One region of the Arthrobacter tumbae genome, then DNA from elsewhere that is predicted to be linked to it. Evidence: riboswitches for the same ligand, from Rfam matches in the RefSeq annotation. Region 1 holds a riboswitch; the other holds the start of a gene.
The links. A riboswitch is a leader RNA that binds a small molecule or an ion and turns the genes downstream of it on or off. The one in region 1 is predicted to bind cyclic di-AMP.
Positions count from the first base shown of each region.

Region 2: it holds a riboswitch for cyclic di-AMP, as region 1 does, so the genes downstream of both, JOD47_RS00195 (C40 family peptidase) here and JOD47_RS11155 (NlpC/P60 family protein) in region 1, are expected to answer to the same signal.

Region 1 is NZ_JAFBCC010000001.1:2,318,918-2,325,378, reverse strand. Features, by position in the region: gene JOD47_RS11180 (FdhF/YdeP family oxidoreductase) at 1-690, shown strand, start outside; gene JOD47_RS11175 (molybdopterin molybdotransferase MoeA) at 732-1,985, opposite strand; gene JOD47_RS17525 (DUF6457 domain-containing protein) at 1,982-2,266, opposite strand; gene mobA (molybdenum cofactor guanylyltransferase) at 2,280-2,903, opposite strand; gene JOD47_RS11165 (HNH endonuclease) at 2,900-3,400, opposite strand; gene JOD47_RS11160 (NlpC/P60 family protein) at 3,584-4,450, opposite strand; gene JOD47_RS11155 (NlpC/P60 family protein) at 4,478-5,290, opposite strand; cyclic di-AMP (ydaO/yuaA leader) riboswitch at 5,296-5,455, opposite strand; gene JOD47_RS11150 (M23 family metallopeptidase) at 5,602-6,461, opposite strand, start outside.
Region 2 is NZ_JAFBCC010000001.1:37,775-44,235, reverse strand. Features, by position in the region: gene JOD47_RS00220 (YceD family protein) at 1-146, shown strand, start outside; gene rpmF (50S ribosomal protein L32) at 149-352, shown strand; gene rnc (ribonuclease III) at 410-1,141, shown strand; gene mutM (bifunctional DNA-formamidopyrimidine glycosylase/DNA-(apurinic or apyrimidinic site) lyase) at 1,155-2,165, shown strand; gene JOD47_RS00200 (YtxH domain-containing protein) at 2,250-2,531, shown strand; cyclic di-AMP (ydaO/yuaA leader) riboswitch at 2,644-2,823, shown strand; gene JOD47_RS00195 (C40 family peptidase) at 2,828-3,742, shown strand; gene JOD47_RS00190 (NAD-dependent epimerase/dehydratase family protein) at 3,894-4,883, opposite strand; gene JOD47_RS00185 (alpha/beta fold hydrolase) at 4,880-6,461, opposite strand, start outside.

The DNA of each region.
Region 1 (6,461 bases):
CTGCTGTCGGAGGTTGCCATAGTCAGCCGGCTGGCACGGGCCACCATCGGTGACCGCATTGCCGCTGACTGGCAGGGGTTCGAGGACGACTATGACCGCATCCGGGACCATATTGCACATGTGGTTCCCGGGTGTGAGAACTACAACCGACGGATCCGGGAGAAGGACGGCTTCCTGCTGGCGAACGGACCGCGCGATTCACGGAAGTTCAATACTCCCAGCGGGAGGGCTCTGATCACCATCAACGAACTGGACGCCATTGATTGCCCTCCCGGGCGCCTGATCCTCCAGACCATGCGCTCGCATGACCAGTTCAATACCACCATCTACGGTTACAACGACCGCTACCGCGGAATCAAGAAGGGCCGTCATGTGGTGTTTGTGAACCCTGAGGATCTTGCGGAGCTCGGTTTCAAGGACGGCGACCTCGTGGACGTTCACGGCGAATATATGGACGGCAAGGACCGCGCTCTGCGCAAGTTCCGTGCAGTTTCCTATCCCACCGCCCGCGGCTGTGCGGCGGTCTACTATCCGGAGGGCAACGTCCTGGTGCCGCTCGACGACACCGTCCAGGGCAGCAACACGCCGGTCTCCAAGGGAGTCATCATCCGGCTCGAGCCTGCCGCGGACGGCCCGGCCGGCGGCACCAGCGAGGAGAACGCGCAGGAGAACATGCCGGCTACCGTCTGACCTGTACCGCCCTGCCGCGCTTCAGTTGGACGAGCGTGCTGCTAGCTGAACCACGGCAGGGGCAGGGCAGGTACCTTTTCGTCCGGCTCGCAACCCTGCTCGGGTATGACAAGGACGCCGTCGGCATCGGCCAGTCCGCGCAGCATTCCTGAACGGTGGTGGACCGTGGGCATGGCGCGCCCCTTTTCCAGGCGATATGGCACCAGCCGGGTGCGCCCTTCCAGCGGCTTGAACGCCTCTCCTGCCAGAACTGCGCGGGACTCCGGGAAAGCCGCCCCGCGCAGACCGGCCAGCAGCGGTGCTCCCACGGTGAAGAGCGCCATCATCGCGGCCAGCGGGTTTCCGGGCAGGCCCACGAAGAAGCGCCCATCCGGCAGCCGCGCCAGGAGCGTAGGGTGCCCTGGCCGCATTGCGATGCCATCGATGAGAAGTTCAGCTTCAAGCACCGTCAGCGCGCGGCGGATGTGGTCGGCGTCGGACGAACCGGTGCCGCCGGTGCTGATCAATACATCTCCGGACGCCCGTGCCAGCGAGACTTCATCTGTTGCTTCAGCGCTGATGGCGGCGACGACGTCGTCCAGATCATCACGCGCGCGGGCCACAGTATCGACATGCCCGCCCAGCATGGTGAGCAGGCCCGGGAGTTGCGGACCGAAGGTATCGCGAACCTGCCCGGCCTCAGGCAGCCCCGCCTCGATCACCTCGTCGCCGGTGAGCAGCAAGGACACGCGGGGGGCCCGGAGAACGGGAAGGGTGTCATACCCGCAGACTGCGGCCAGCGCGATCTGGGCGGGATTGAGCACTGCGCCGGGGGCGATGGCCTGCGCTCCCTCTGCCGCTTCCTCACCTGCCGGGCGGATATGTTCGTTCTCCCGCGGCTCGTCGAGGCGGGCACGGTCATTGCGGGTCAGCTCGCCATCGCGGATGGCTCCGTGCTCGGAACGAAGAATCCCGGTGGCACCCGGCGGCACCACGCCGCCGGTGAGGATGAACGTTGCCTGGCCGGGCTCCAGCGTGGCGTATCCGGACTTCTTGTGCTCGTGAGCACGGTGCCAGGGGCTCTCATCCTCCTGGACCGGTGTGATCAGCGTCCAGGGCGGCTCGCCGCTGAGCGCCCAGCCGTCCATTGCCGACGACGCGTAGTGCGGAATGGGCTGCAGCGCCACGACCGGCTCGGCAAGGGTCTGGCCGAGGGCATCCGCAAGGTTCACAGTCTGCGCAGGCTTGGGGGTTGCCGAGTCGTACGCCAGCCGCCGAGCCTCCTGCCAGCTCAAGGCGTGCCCTGCACTGCTCATCGGCGGTCTTCCGATTCGGGAACGGGCGGGCACGCCTCATGGGCGGCCTGCAGCGCCGACCGCATGGCCGTGCCGCTGTCCGCCTGCCCGGTCCCTACGGCCATTCCGGCGGCATAACCGGCAATGAAGGTGGTGAGGGGCGCTGCGGGTCGAACAATCGAGTGCGCCGCCTGACCGGCCAACGCCAGCACTGCGTCGACGTCCACCTCGGTGCCGTCGAGTTCGAACATTTCCAGAAGCTTCTCGCTCCACTGCCTGAGCAGGCGTTCCCGATCTTCCATGGTGAACCTTCCGCTATCTGCCCGCGCCTGGCTCCTCCACCCCGAACTGCCGGGCGTCGGCCCACGTGTCAATGTCAGTGGTCGAGCCCGCGGGAACTTCGACTGGACTCCATGTCACCCTAGCAAGGAGCGAACGCATAGACAGATTCCTTACTTCCTGCTTTTCGACCGTTGCCAGATCAGCCCAGCGGTACAGTGCGGCAAGCGGTTGGTCCCTGCCGCCGTCGTGGGCCAGGACCGAGGCGCCTGTTGCAAGGGCGCCCGACATGAGCGCCGGCAAGGCGTCGCTGATCCGGGGCATGTCGCACGCCAGCACCAGGACCCACGGCGCGGGATCGGTCATCAAATGCACGACGGCGGCACTCACCGCCGCTGCCGGCCCGCCGAACGGTGGGTCCTCGCGGACCAGCTCCGCCCTGGACGGCAGATCGGACGAGGGACCGCCGACGACAACGAGCCGCCGGGCTCCATCGAGTGCCCTACAGGTGCGCTCCAGAAGGGACGAGCCGCCAACGATCAGGGTTGACTTCGGAACCCCGCCGAGCCTTGAGGACCGGCCGCCACTGAGCACAACGGCGTCGAACAGGCACTCCCCGGGGCCACTGGGCCCCCCGGAGCCGTAGTGCGTGGTGCTCACGCGGCGTTGTCAGCGGGCAGGAACTCACTCCACTGCGGCAGAGGCTTTTCCAGTTCCCGGATCTGCCAGAACGTCCCCCGGGGCGGTGTAGGTACGATTCGCAGCGACCAGCCCAGCGAGGCCAGCATCTTGTCGCCTTTGGCGTTGTTACAGCGCAGGCAGCATGCCACCAGGTTCTCCCAGCTGGCTTCACCGCCACGGGAGCGCGGGACAACGTGATCGATGGTCGAAGCCGCTTTGCCGCAGTAGGCGCACAAGTGGTTGTCGCGACGCAGCACTCCGCGGCGGGTCGCGACGGCACCGCTGCGATAGGGAATCTTCACATATCTGTTGAGGAGGATGACCGAGGGACGCGACAGCACTTCATTCGGGCCGACCACAGGATCCTCCCCTTCTGCAACCACGCTGGCCTTACCCGTGAGAACAAGGACGAGCGCCCGGCGGAAGGTCACGACCGCCAGTGGTTCATATCCAGCATTCAGAACGAGAGTGCGCATGCACATTCCTCTTTGCCGTCCATAGCCGCAGGGGTCTGATCCCTCAGGTTCCTGCAGCTACAGCGAAGGTACTCGGATTGTCAGTGCAAGAGTAAGCCGTTGCCGGGAGGATTCGTCAATCGCCGCGCACGACAAAGCCCTCCGCCGAACAGGCAGAGGGCTTTGTCGTGCATTATGGCGAAATCAGCCGCCGACGCGGATGTAGACTCCACCGGAACCGAGTTCGGCCGGTGCTACGACGGTCTGATTCCCGTTGAAGCCGCCGTGCACGGCCTGTCCTCCGCCGATGTACACAGCGATGTGGGCTGCGCCCATGCCGCCGTCAGCGTAGTAGATGAGGTCACCGGGAATAGCTTCTCCGGCGCTGACCGTGCGGCCGAGGGAGAGGTAGCCGGCCGGCCATCCGTGGAAGTTGATGCCTGCAGCGGCAAGGGCATTGCTGGCGAGGCGGGTGCAGTCCTGGATTACTCCCAGCTGGCCCTGTGCCGCGGCTGCAATGGTAGCCGCTACACCCGAAGACACCTGGGGTGCTGCGGGAGCGGGTGTCTCGGCGACTGCGGGCTGCGCAGCAGCAGGAGCCGTTGCCTGCACGGCTACGGCGGCCTGCACGGCTACGGCGGTTTCTGCAACAACAGCGGGCTCTGCTTCGGCGACCGGAACCGTCTCTGCAACCGGAACCATCTGGACGACCGGAGCGGCTTCGACAGTCTCGGCCTGTGGCTTCACAACAGGGGCAGCCACAGTGGGCGCAGCAACTGCCTTGACTGCAGTCTTGTTGAAGGAGACCTCGGCGTCGGCAGGGGCCTGGATCGGAGCCTTGGCGGCCTGGACCTCAAGCGCGGTGGTGACGGTGTTGCGCTCCGAGGGCAGTTCCACCGCGTTGGCGGCGACCCCGCTGGTCAGAACGAGGCCGGAAGCCGCCGCGATGACGGCTGCCTGGCGTCCTACGCCGCCCGCGTTGTCACTGACTGCGCGTGCAATGGAGGAGAGGTGGGCTGAACGCTGCACTTCGGCGCGGTGGCGCGCGATGGCACGGGTGTGAGAGGTCATATGTGTGTGTGCTCCAGGTATCTGGTCTTAGCTAACGCGGACGAAGCTGGAACCAGCGAGATCGGACAGGCTGTGAAGGCCGGTATTCATACCGTTCAGGCCACCGCTGATGACCTGGCCGTTGCCGACGTAGATAGCAACGTGGCCTGCGGAGACAACGAGGTCACCGGGTGCAGGAGTGGAAACGACGGATCCGAAAGCGAAGAAGTCGCCCGGAGCGATGTCGCCGACGGACTTGCCGATCGAGCGCAGTGCCTTCTCAACCATGGCGGTGCAGTCCTGGGCAACGCCGATCTGCGAGTAGGCCGAGCCGACCAGAGCTGCGCCGATCCCGCTGGAGGTGGGCGCCTCGGCAGGAGCCGGAGCCTCAGCTGTTGCGGCCTTTACCTCAACTTCGGCCTGGGGTGCCGCTGCGACCTCGGCGGCGGGCTCAGCGGCAGGGGCCGGGGCGGCCACAACTGCTTCAGCCTGGACTACTGCTTCAGCCTGCACTGCAACGGCGGGAGCGGGAGCGGGCTCAACTGCTTCGACTACCGGAGCCGCAACGGTTTCAACGGCTGCACGCTCGAAGGTGACGGTCGCGTCAGCAGCAGCGCTGACGGTGACGGGCTGGGCGGCAACTGCGCTGAGGGTCTTGACCGCCTGTGCCGAGCGCTGGGCGTCGGAAGCGCCGTGAGCCGGAAGACCTGCGGTGAGGACGAGGCCGGAAGCAGCGACGATGACTGCTGCCTGGCGTCCTACGGAACCTGCGTTCGAAGATACAGCCTTGGAAATGGCTGCGAGCGAGTTTGTATGAGCCGGAACCGCACGGTGGCGCCCCAGCGCAGAGCTGTTTGACACGTTAAATTGCCTCTCCCTACGCCTGCGAGGTGAGCTGTCGGATTCGGATGGGAGTCACCCGGCCGCGGATCGTCTCAGATCCAGCGACTTAACCCCAAGGACTTCAATGAGAAGCCCACAATTGGTTCCCCCGCCCCTGCCATGCGATTGTTGCGAACGGAACTCGTACAGTGGCAGAGCTAGGCGATCTGCACGAGTGTGCCGAACCCCCTGCGATTCGGCACGAGTTGTACGGTACAACAGATTTTGGGCTAAGTCACATTACGGTCACGGAACGGTGTGTTCATGGTTACGACGCCGGCTGAGACCGGTCAGAGCCAGCCCAGTGGATCGACGTTTTTACCGTCGACAAGGACCTCGAAATGCAGATGGCACCCCGTTGAGGCACCCGTGGAACCCACGCGGGCTATAGCTTCGCCACGCTCAACAACCTGGCCGACTGCCACGTCCATTGCCGACAAATGGTTGTAGGTGGTTTCCAGGCCGTTGGCATGCTTGACCACCACTCGGTTGCCGCCTCCATAGGCATGCCATCCGGCAAAGGTGACGGTGCCGGCCGCGGCTGCCAGGACGCCGGTCCCGCAGGCTTCGCTCATGTCCTGTCCGGTGTGGAGCTCACCCGCGCCGGTAATCGGGCTGATCCTGGCCCCGAAAGCCGAGCTCATCACGACGCGGTCCAGCGGCGCCGAGAGGGAACCCCTGGACTCCGAGGTGACGATGTCCCCACCCGATGCAGAAACGATCTCGGCGAGCTTTGCATCGGGGTCGAAGGTACCGTGCAGCGCAGCGCGATCAAATGAGACGTCCGCACCTGCGGCAGCCTGCACCGGCGGAAGTTCTTCCTGCTCGACCGCAGCAGCCGCCGTCTGGGCTTCAGCGGGCACAACTGCGGCGGTGGTTGGCAGCGCAACGGTGAGGATCATGCCGGAGGCGGCGGCCGCGATGGCAACTTTCTGGCTGAGTCCGGTGAAGGATACGTCGCGGCGCGTGATGACTGCGCGGCGTCGTCGTTCGGTGCGCTGGGCATCACGGGGACGGATGGAAGCTATGGGAGCTACCGTCCCGGTGCCGGCCGCAGCCTGGCTTGCAATGCGCTCAGCCCGTTCCCGCCTGTGGGCGTCGCGTGGCCGCGCTTCAGCGACCGGGGTGCTCGCACGGCGGCGCCCCGAAG
Region 2 (6,461 bases), 2.3 Mb from region 1:
CACGCCTGGAAGATGACCCCGGACACCGGCACGAGGTCCTCGACCCCCGCTGGGCTGCTCTGACAGGGTTGGCCGGTGCGGCCGCCGGCCCTGAGGCAGCGGAACCAGAAGTTAAGACAGAGTCAGACAAGAGAGAAGAGAGTTAGCCGTGGCTGTTCCCAAGCGGAAAATGTCCCGCTCGAATACGCGTGCACGCCGGTCCCAGTGGAAGGCTGTTGCTCCCAAGCTGGTGAAGACGGTGGAGAACGGTCGCGTCACTTATAGCCTTGCCCACCAGGCCAAGGTTGTCACCGATTCCGCCGGCACCGAACTGTTCCTTGAATACAAGGGCCGCAAGGTAGCTGACGTCTAAATGCCAAAGGCACCGGTTCGCGGTGCCTCAGGATTCGATCGCGAAAGCGTCGCCCGCGTGGAGAGTTCAGAAGACCTTTTGAAGCGTCTCGGTGTCACTATTGACGCCGGGACGCTTCGTCTTGCCCTGACGCATCGCTCATACGCGTATGAACAGGGCGGCATCCCTACCAATGAGCGCCTCGAATTCCTTGGCGACTCCGTCCTTGGTCTGTCGGTCACGGACGCCCTCTATCGGGACAACCCGGATCTTTCAGAGGGCGAACTGGCAAAGCGGCGTTCAGCCGTGGTGAGTACGCGCGCCCTCGCGAAGGTTGCCCGCGGTCTCGACCTTGGACAGCACATCCTTCTGGGGCAGGGCGAAAAGCTCACCAAGGGCTGGGACAAGTCCTCAATCCTCGCTGACACCATGGAAGCCATCATCGGCGCTACCTATCTCAGCAACGGCATGGAGACCGCACGGTGCCTCGTCATGCGCATCATCGGTCCGGTGCTCCGGGATGCTGCTGCTCTTGGCGCCGGAACGGACTGGAAGACCAGCATCCAGGAAATCGCCGCGGCGCAGCGCATGGGTGTAATCGACTACAGGATAACGGGCTTCGGGCCTGACCATGACCGCCGGTTCGAGGCCGTCCTGGTGATCGGCGGAGCGACCTACGGCTCGGGTTCCGGGCGCTCCAAGAAGGAAGCCGAGCAGGAGGCTGCCTCTGCCTCGTGGAAGCTCCTTCAGGCCGAAGGGAACGACCTGCCTCTCGCGCAGGTTGACGCGCAGTTGCGCCAATCCTCGTGATTTCCGAAGTCTGATGCCTGAGCTTCCCGAGGTGGAGGTCGTCCGCCGGGGCCTCGTGCGCTGGGTTCGCGGGCGCCGAATTGAGGCGGTCGATGTCCTTGATCCGCGATCCATCCGCCGCCATGTCCTCGGCACCGAAGACTTCGTCGGTAACCTCATCGGAGCCCGTGTGAGCGACGCCGTGCGGCGGGGCAAGTTCCTCTGGCTGCCACTCACACACACCGATCACGACGGCGGATCCCGGCTTGCGCCATCGGCGGAGTCTCCGTCACCGGAAGATGTCGCGGACGGCAGGCGGCCGGTAGCGCTCATGGCGCATCTCGGAATGAGCGGCCAGTTGCTGGTCGAAGGCCGTACGCAGCCGGACGAGAAGCATCTGAAGGTTCGCCTTCGCCTGTCTCCAGCCGCCGGACCGCATCAGGTGCCGGAGGAACTTCGCTTCGTGGACCAGCGAATCTTCGGCGGGCTTTTTGTCACGAGTATGGTGGCGACAGCTGACGGCCTTCCCGGCGGGTTGGGGGAGAACCCTGTTCCGCTGGTACCGGTTGAAGCGGCGCACATCGCACGGGACCCGCTTGACCCGGCTTTCTCGTTCGAGGATTTCTATGGAAAACTGCGTGCCCGCCGCACGGGGTTGAAGCGTGCCTTGCTCGACCAGACGCTGGTGTCAGGTGTGGGCAACATCTATGCCGATGAGTCGTTGTGGGCGGCGAAGCTGCACTATGCCCGACCCACTGACACTCTTCGCCGCGCAGAAGCCTCGCGACTGATCAAGTCGTGTCGGGAGGTCATGACCCGGGCGCTTGAGGCAGGCGGCACCAGCTTCGATTCCCTCTACGTGAACGTGAACGGCGCGTCCGGCTACTTTGAACGGGCACTCAATGCCTACGGTCGGGAACGGGAGGCTTGCCGGCGCTGTTCGGGGAATGGGCTGGATTCCCTGATCAGACGCGACACCTTCATGAGCCGGTCTTCCTTCACCTGCCCCCGATGTCAGCCCCGACCACGCAACGGGCGCTGGTAGTCGTCTCCGACGTGACAAAAGTAAGTACGCTGACTAGATTCGATAGCTCAGGATCCCAGTCCCCGACACCTCAGGAGTATTGCGATGAAGAACAAGTTGGTTTTTACGGCAGGCATGGCGGCAGGTTACGTTCTGGGCGCGCGGGCTGGCCGTGCAAGCTATGAGCAGATCAAGGTCAAGGCGAACGAGCTCTGGAATAATCCGAAGGTCCAGGACAAGGTTTCCCAGGCGTCGGAGACGGTGAAGACAAAGGCTCCGGAGGTTCAGGCGCAGGCTGAGCAGGCCTTGAAGAAGGCGCAGTCGGCGATGCACCGCAACGGCGACCAGGACTCTTCAAAGGGCTCGCCGGAGGAGTACAAGATCTGAATCCCGGTGGGGTGAACAGGCACTTCTCGTGATCTAAATGTGACATCCGAGCGGAAAGAATGTAACGTTATGGACACGCCGGGCTCAAAAGCCCGGTTCTCTTCTGGTGGATTGCCTAATCCTGCCGCCGCTGGAAGGTCCGTTCGCTACACACTGCGGCAGGAGCGGGGGAACCAGATAGCGGGCTTCTTCAGAAGTCCTAGGGGTGAAGACGTACCGGCCCATAGCCGGTAGTCCGGGTGGCTCCCATCCGAATCCGACAGCTAACTCCGTGGGCATTGGGAGAGGCTATTTCCGTGTCCAAAAACCGTCATATCGCACGCCACCGTGCAACTCCGCCCAGCACCATACAGGTCGTTTCCAAGGCAGTCAGCTCGCACGCCGGCACCGTTGGACGCCCCGCAGCCGTTGTTGTAGCAGCTTCCGGAATCATGTTCGGAGCCGCTCTTCCGGCAAGCGCAGGCACCACCACTTACACCCCCGCACCTGCAGTTGAGGCCAGCGTTCAGGCTGCAGCCGCTCCCGTAGCGCCGGCAGCCCCCGTTGCTCCGGCTCCGGTGGCTCCGGCAGTAGACGCTCCGACCCACACCGTGCAGTCCGGGGACACCCTCGGCTCGATCGCAGCGAACTACGGCGTCAGCCTGGACGCTGTCTTCGCTGCCAACGGCCTCGGCTGGGATTCGGTCATCTACCCGGGCCAGGCCATCAGCCTGTCCGGTAGCGCTGCTGCCGCTCCGGCTCCTGCCGCAGCTCCGGCACCCGCCCCGGTACAGCAGATCCAGGTAGCTGCACCCGCAGCCGCGCCTGCACCGCAGGTCCAGGCAGCTGCTGTTGCTCCGGCACCGGCTGAGACCAGCACCATGGGCATCACCACGGCCTCCTCCAGCTTCACTGTTGCTGACAGCTCGGGCAGCGCCACCGGCGCAAGCATCCTTGCCTCGGCTCGGGCGCAGCTCGCGGCCGGTGCTATCCAGGACTGCACCGTGCTCCTCGAGAAGGCGCTTGGTACGGGCGACCTCGGCCCGGGCCAGTTCGCTGCCTACGGCACGCGGGTCAGCTCACCCGCACCGGGTGACATCGTCATCACCGGCGGGCACGTAGCCGTCTACGCCGGTAACGGTCAGGTCATCAGCAGCGGAATGAACGGTCAGAACCTGACCATGCAGCACCCGCTGAGCGACCTGCCGGGCGCATACTTCGTGCGCGCTTAGCTCTCGCGTTAGTCTCTCGTCGCTGGGGAGGACCTCTTGGGGTCCTTCCCAGCGGCATTTAAGGCGCCGAGGCGACCGGTGGCGCCGAGGCGACCGGTGGTAGGGCCGCCGAGCGGAAGGCCCGACCGCAAACCCGTCAGCTATACGAGCGTCAGTGCCTGACGCGTGGCGTTGAACCGCCATAGTGTGCCGCGAGTCGAGCAAAACCCTCGTCCAGGCTTACCTCCGGCGTCCAGCCCAGCAGGGACCTCGTCCGCCGCTGGTCGAACCAGTGGGCCGTGGACAACTGCTCCGCGAGGAATCGGGTCATGGGAGGCTCGCCGCCGGCGTTGGAAGCACGCCACGCTCTTTCGACGACGCTGCCGGCCGTCCTGCCCAGCCATCCGGGGAGCGATCGCCGCGGTGCCTGGGCGCCCCCGGCCAGGCAGATGCGGGTGAGAAGCTCACCGATCGGCCGCGGTTCTCCGTTCGTGATGACCAGCGGTGTTCCGGAGATGTACTCCATACGGTCAAGCGCGGCAGCGATAGCCGACGCCGCATTGTCCACGTAGGTTGTGTCGATGAGCGCGGTACCGCCGTCGAGCAGCGGCAGCCTGCCGGCACGGGCACGGACGAGTACACGCTCCACCAGCTGGGTGTCGCCAGGGCCCCAGACGATATGCGGTCGGAGGACCGCGACCGGCATCTGCTCGTCGTCCGCCTCCAGAGCAAGGATTTCCGCCTGCGCCTTGGTGCGGGCATAGGACCCCCGGGCATGCTCCGGTTCAGCCGGCCCTGCGCTGGCGCCCACCAGCGACCGACCGGTGTGGGCGACCGACGGCGAGGAAACGTAGACGAATTTCTGAACTCCTGCTGACCGGGACGCAGCCAGCAGGTCAGCTGTACCGAGCACATTGATCCGGTGGAAATCATCGGGTTTGCCGGAAACGGAGACCTTTGCCGCAAGGTGGATGACGGCGTCGACCCCCGCGACAGCCCGCGCCAGGGCAGAACGGTCGGTGAGATCACCTGCCAGGTCCTCGGCGCCCCGTACGCCGGAGGCACGGCGCTGGAACGTCCTGACCTCGAAGCCATCGCGAAGAAGCAGGGAGGCTACCGCACCGCCGAGCATTCCGCTGGCGCCGGTAACGAGGACCTTCATGGCCGCTTCCTCCCACGGCCCTGGAGAACATCTCCCGCCCACGCGGCCACGGCGGTGCGGTCGATTTTTGCGTTATGCCGGATATCGGTCGGAAGCGCCGGAAGGGTGAGCACTGCAGCGAGACGGACTCCGCTGGGCCGGACCGCGTCCCGAACCATGTCCGACAAAGGGCCTGGGGCCAGGCCCGCGCGATCGGCACCCTCAACAGCGACGACGACGGCGACAACTGCCTGCGTGCCCGTGGGACCCACGCCGACCACGGCCGCCTGACGAATCTCCTCCAGGGATTCGATTGCCTGCTCGGGGCCCACGGGTGTCAGGACGCCTTCTGCGGAGGTGATGACGTGTGCGAGCCGGCCCTCCACCCAAAGCCGTCCGTCCGCGTCGAGATGCCCGACGTCGCCGGTGCGATGCCAGCCCGCAGTGCGAGACGATGCCCGTTCCGTTGCCCACAACCGGAAATAACGGTCCTTGATATGCGGCGCGCGGACGAGTATCTCGCCGGTGTTGCGCGCTGAGTCCGAGGGGTCACCGGTGGCCGCGCCTGTAGTGTCGAGCGCGCTGATGCGGATCTCCGCGCCAGGCACTGCTTTTCCCACACAGACGCCGTTTCCGGCTCCCGCTACCGTCCCGCCAACAGCCCCACGGATGTCCTCAAGCTGTGTATCCGTCACAGGGAGCGCCTCTGTCATCCCGTACGGCGTGTGCAGTGAGGCGTTGGGTACCAGGGGCTGCAGCTGTTCCAGAAGATTCACGGGAATGGGAGCTCCTGCCGAAAGCAGGACCCGTATTCTTTGCAACGCCTCCTTGCCTCGGGACGTGATGCCAGGGGTGGTCGCCAGGACGTTGCGCAGGGCAGCAGGGGAGGCGAATACGGTGGTGGCGTCAATGGCTGCGGCTGCATCGGCCAGCGCGCGGGTCGTCAGCGTCTTCGGAGCGGTGACGTCCATGTCCGGCGTGACCGAGGCCGCGCCCAGGGCGGGGCCGAGGAGTGCGAAGGGAGCGAAACCCGCGACGAGCGCACTGCCCGGTGCAAGGTTGAGGGTGGTCGAGAGGGTGTCCCGCATCGCCGACAGCTGGCGGTGTGTGTACACGACGCCCTTCGCCGGTCCTGTGGAGCCGGAGGTGAAGAGGATCGCCGCGTCGGAATCGGGTGCGGGATCGTCGCCCTGGTGGCTCGAGTGCCCAGCGACAAGGTCCTCGAGGCGGTGACGCACACCGAGGAGGCGAGCCCGCGGCGCTGCTCCGGCGCTGATGCGGATACCCGGCCACCCGAACAGCCTGCCGGCGACGAGTGCGCGCTCGATGCCGATGAGGAAGTCCGGCACGGTGCCGCGAACGGCGCGGCTGAGCCCCTTGACCCCCAGCCCGGCGTCGGCGACCACAATGACAGCGCCCAATCTCAGGCAGGCGTAGATCAGTGTGGTCAGCTCGATACCCGGTGGAACCATCAGGCTGACCCTGCTGCCCGACCTGACTCCGATCCGGTTGAGGCCGGCGGCGAGGCGACCGACCCTGTCGTCCAGTTCCTGCCAGGATAGTGAATCGGCCACGGCGCCGTCGCTTCCCATGTCTGCC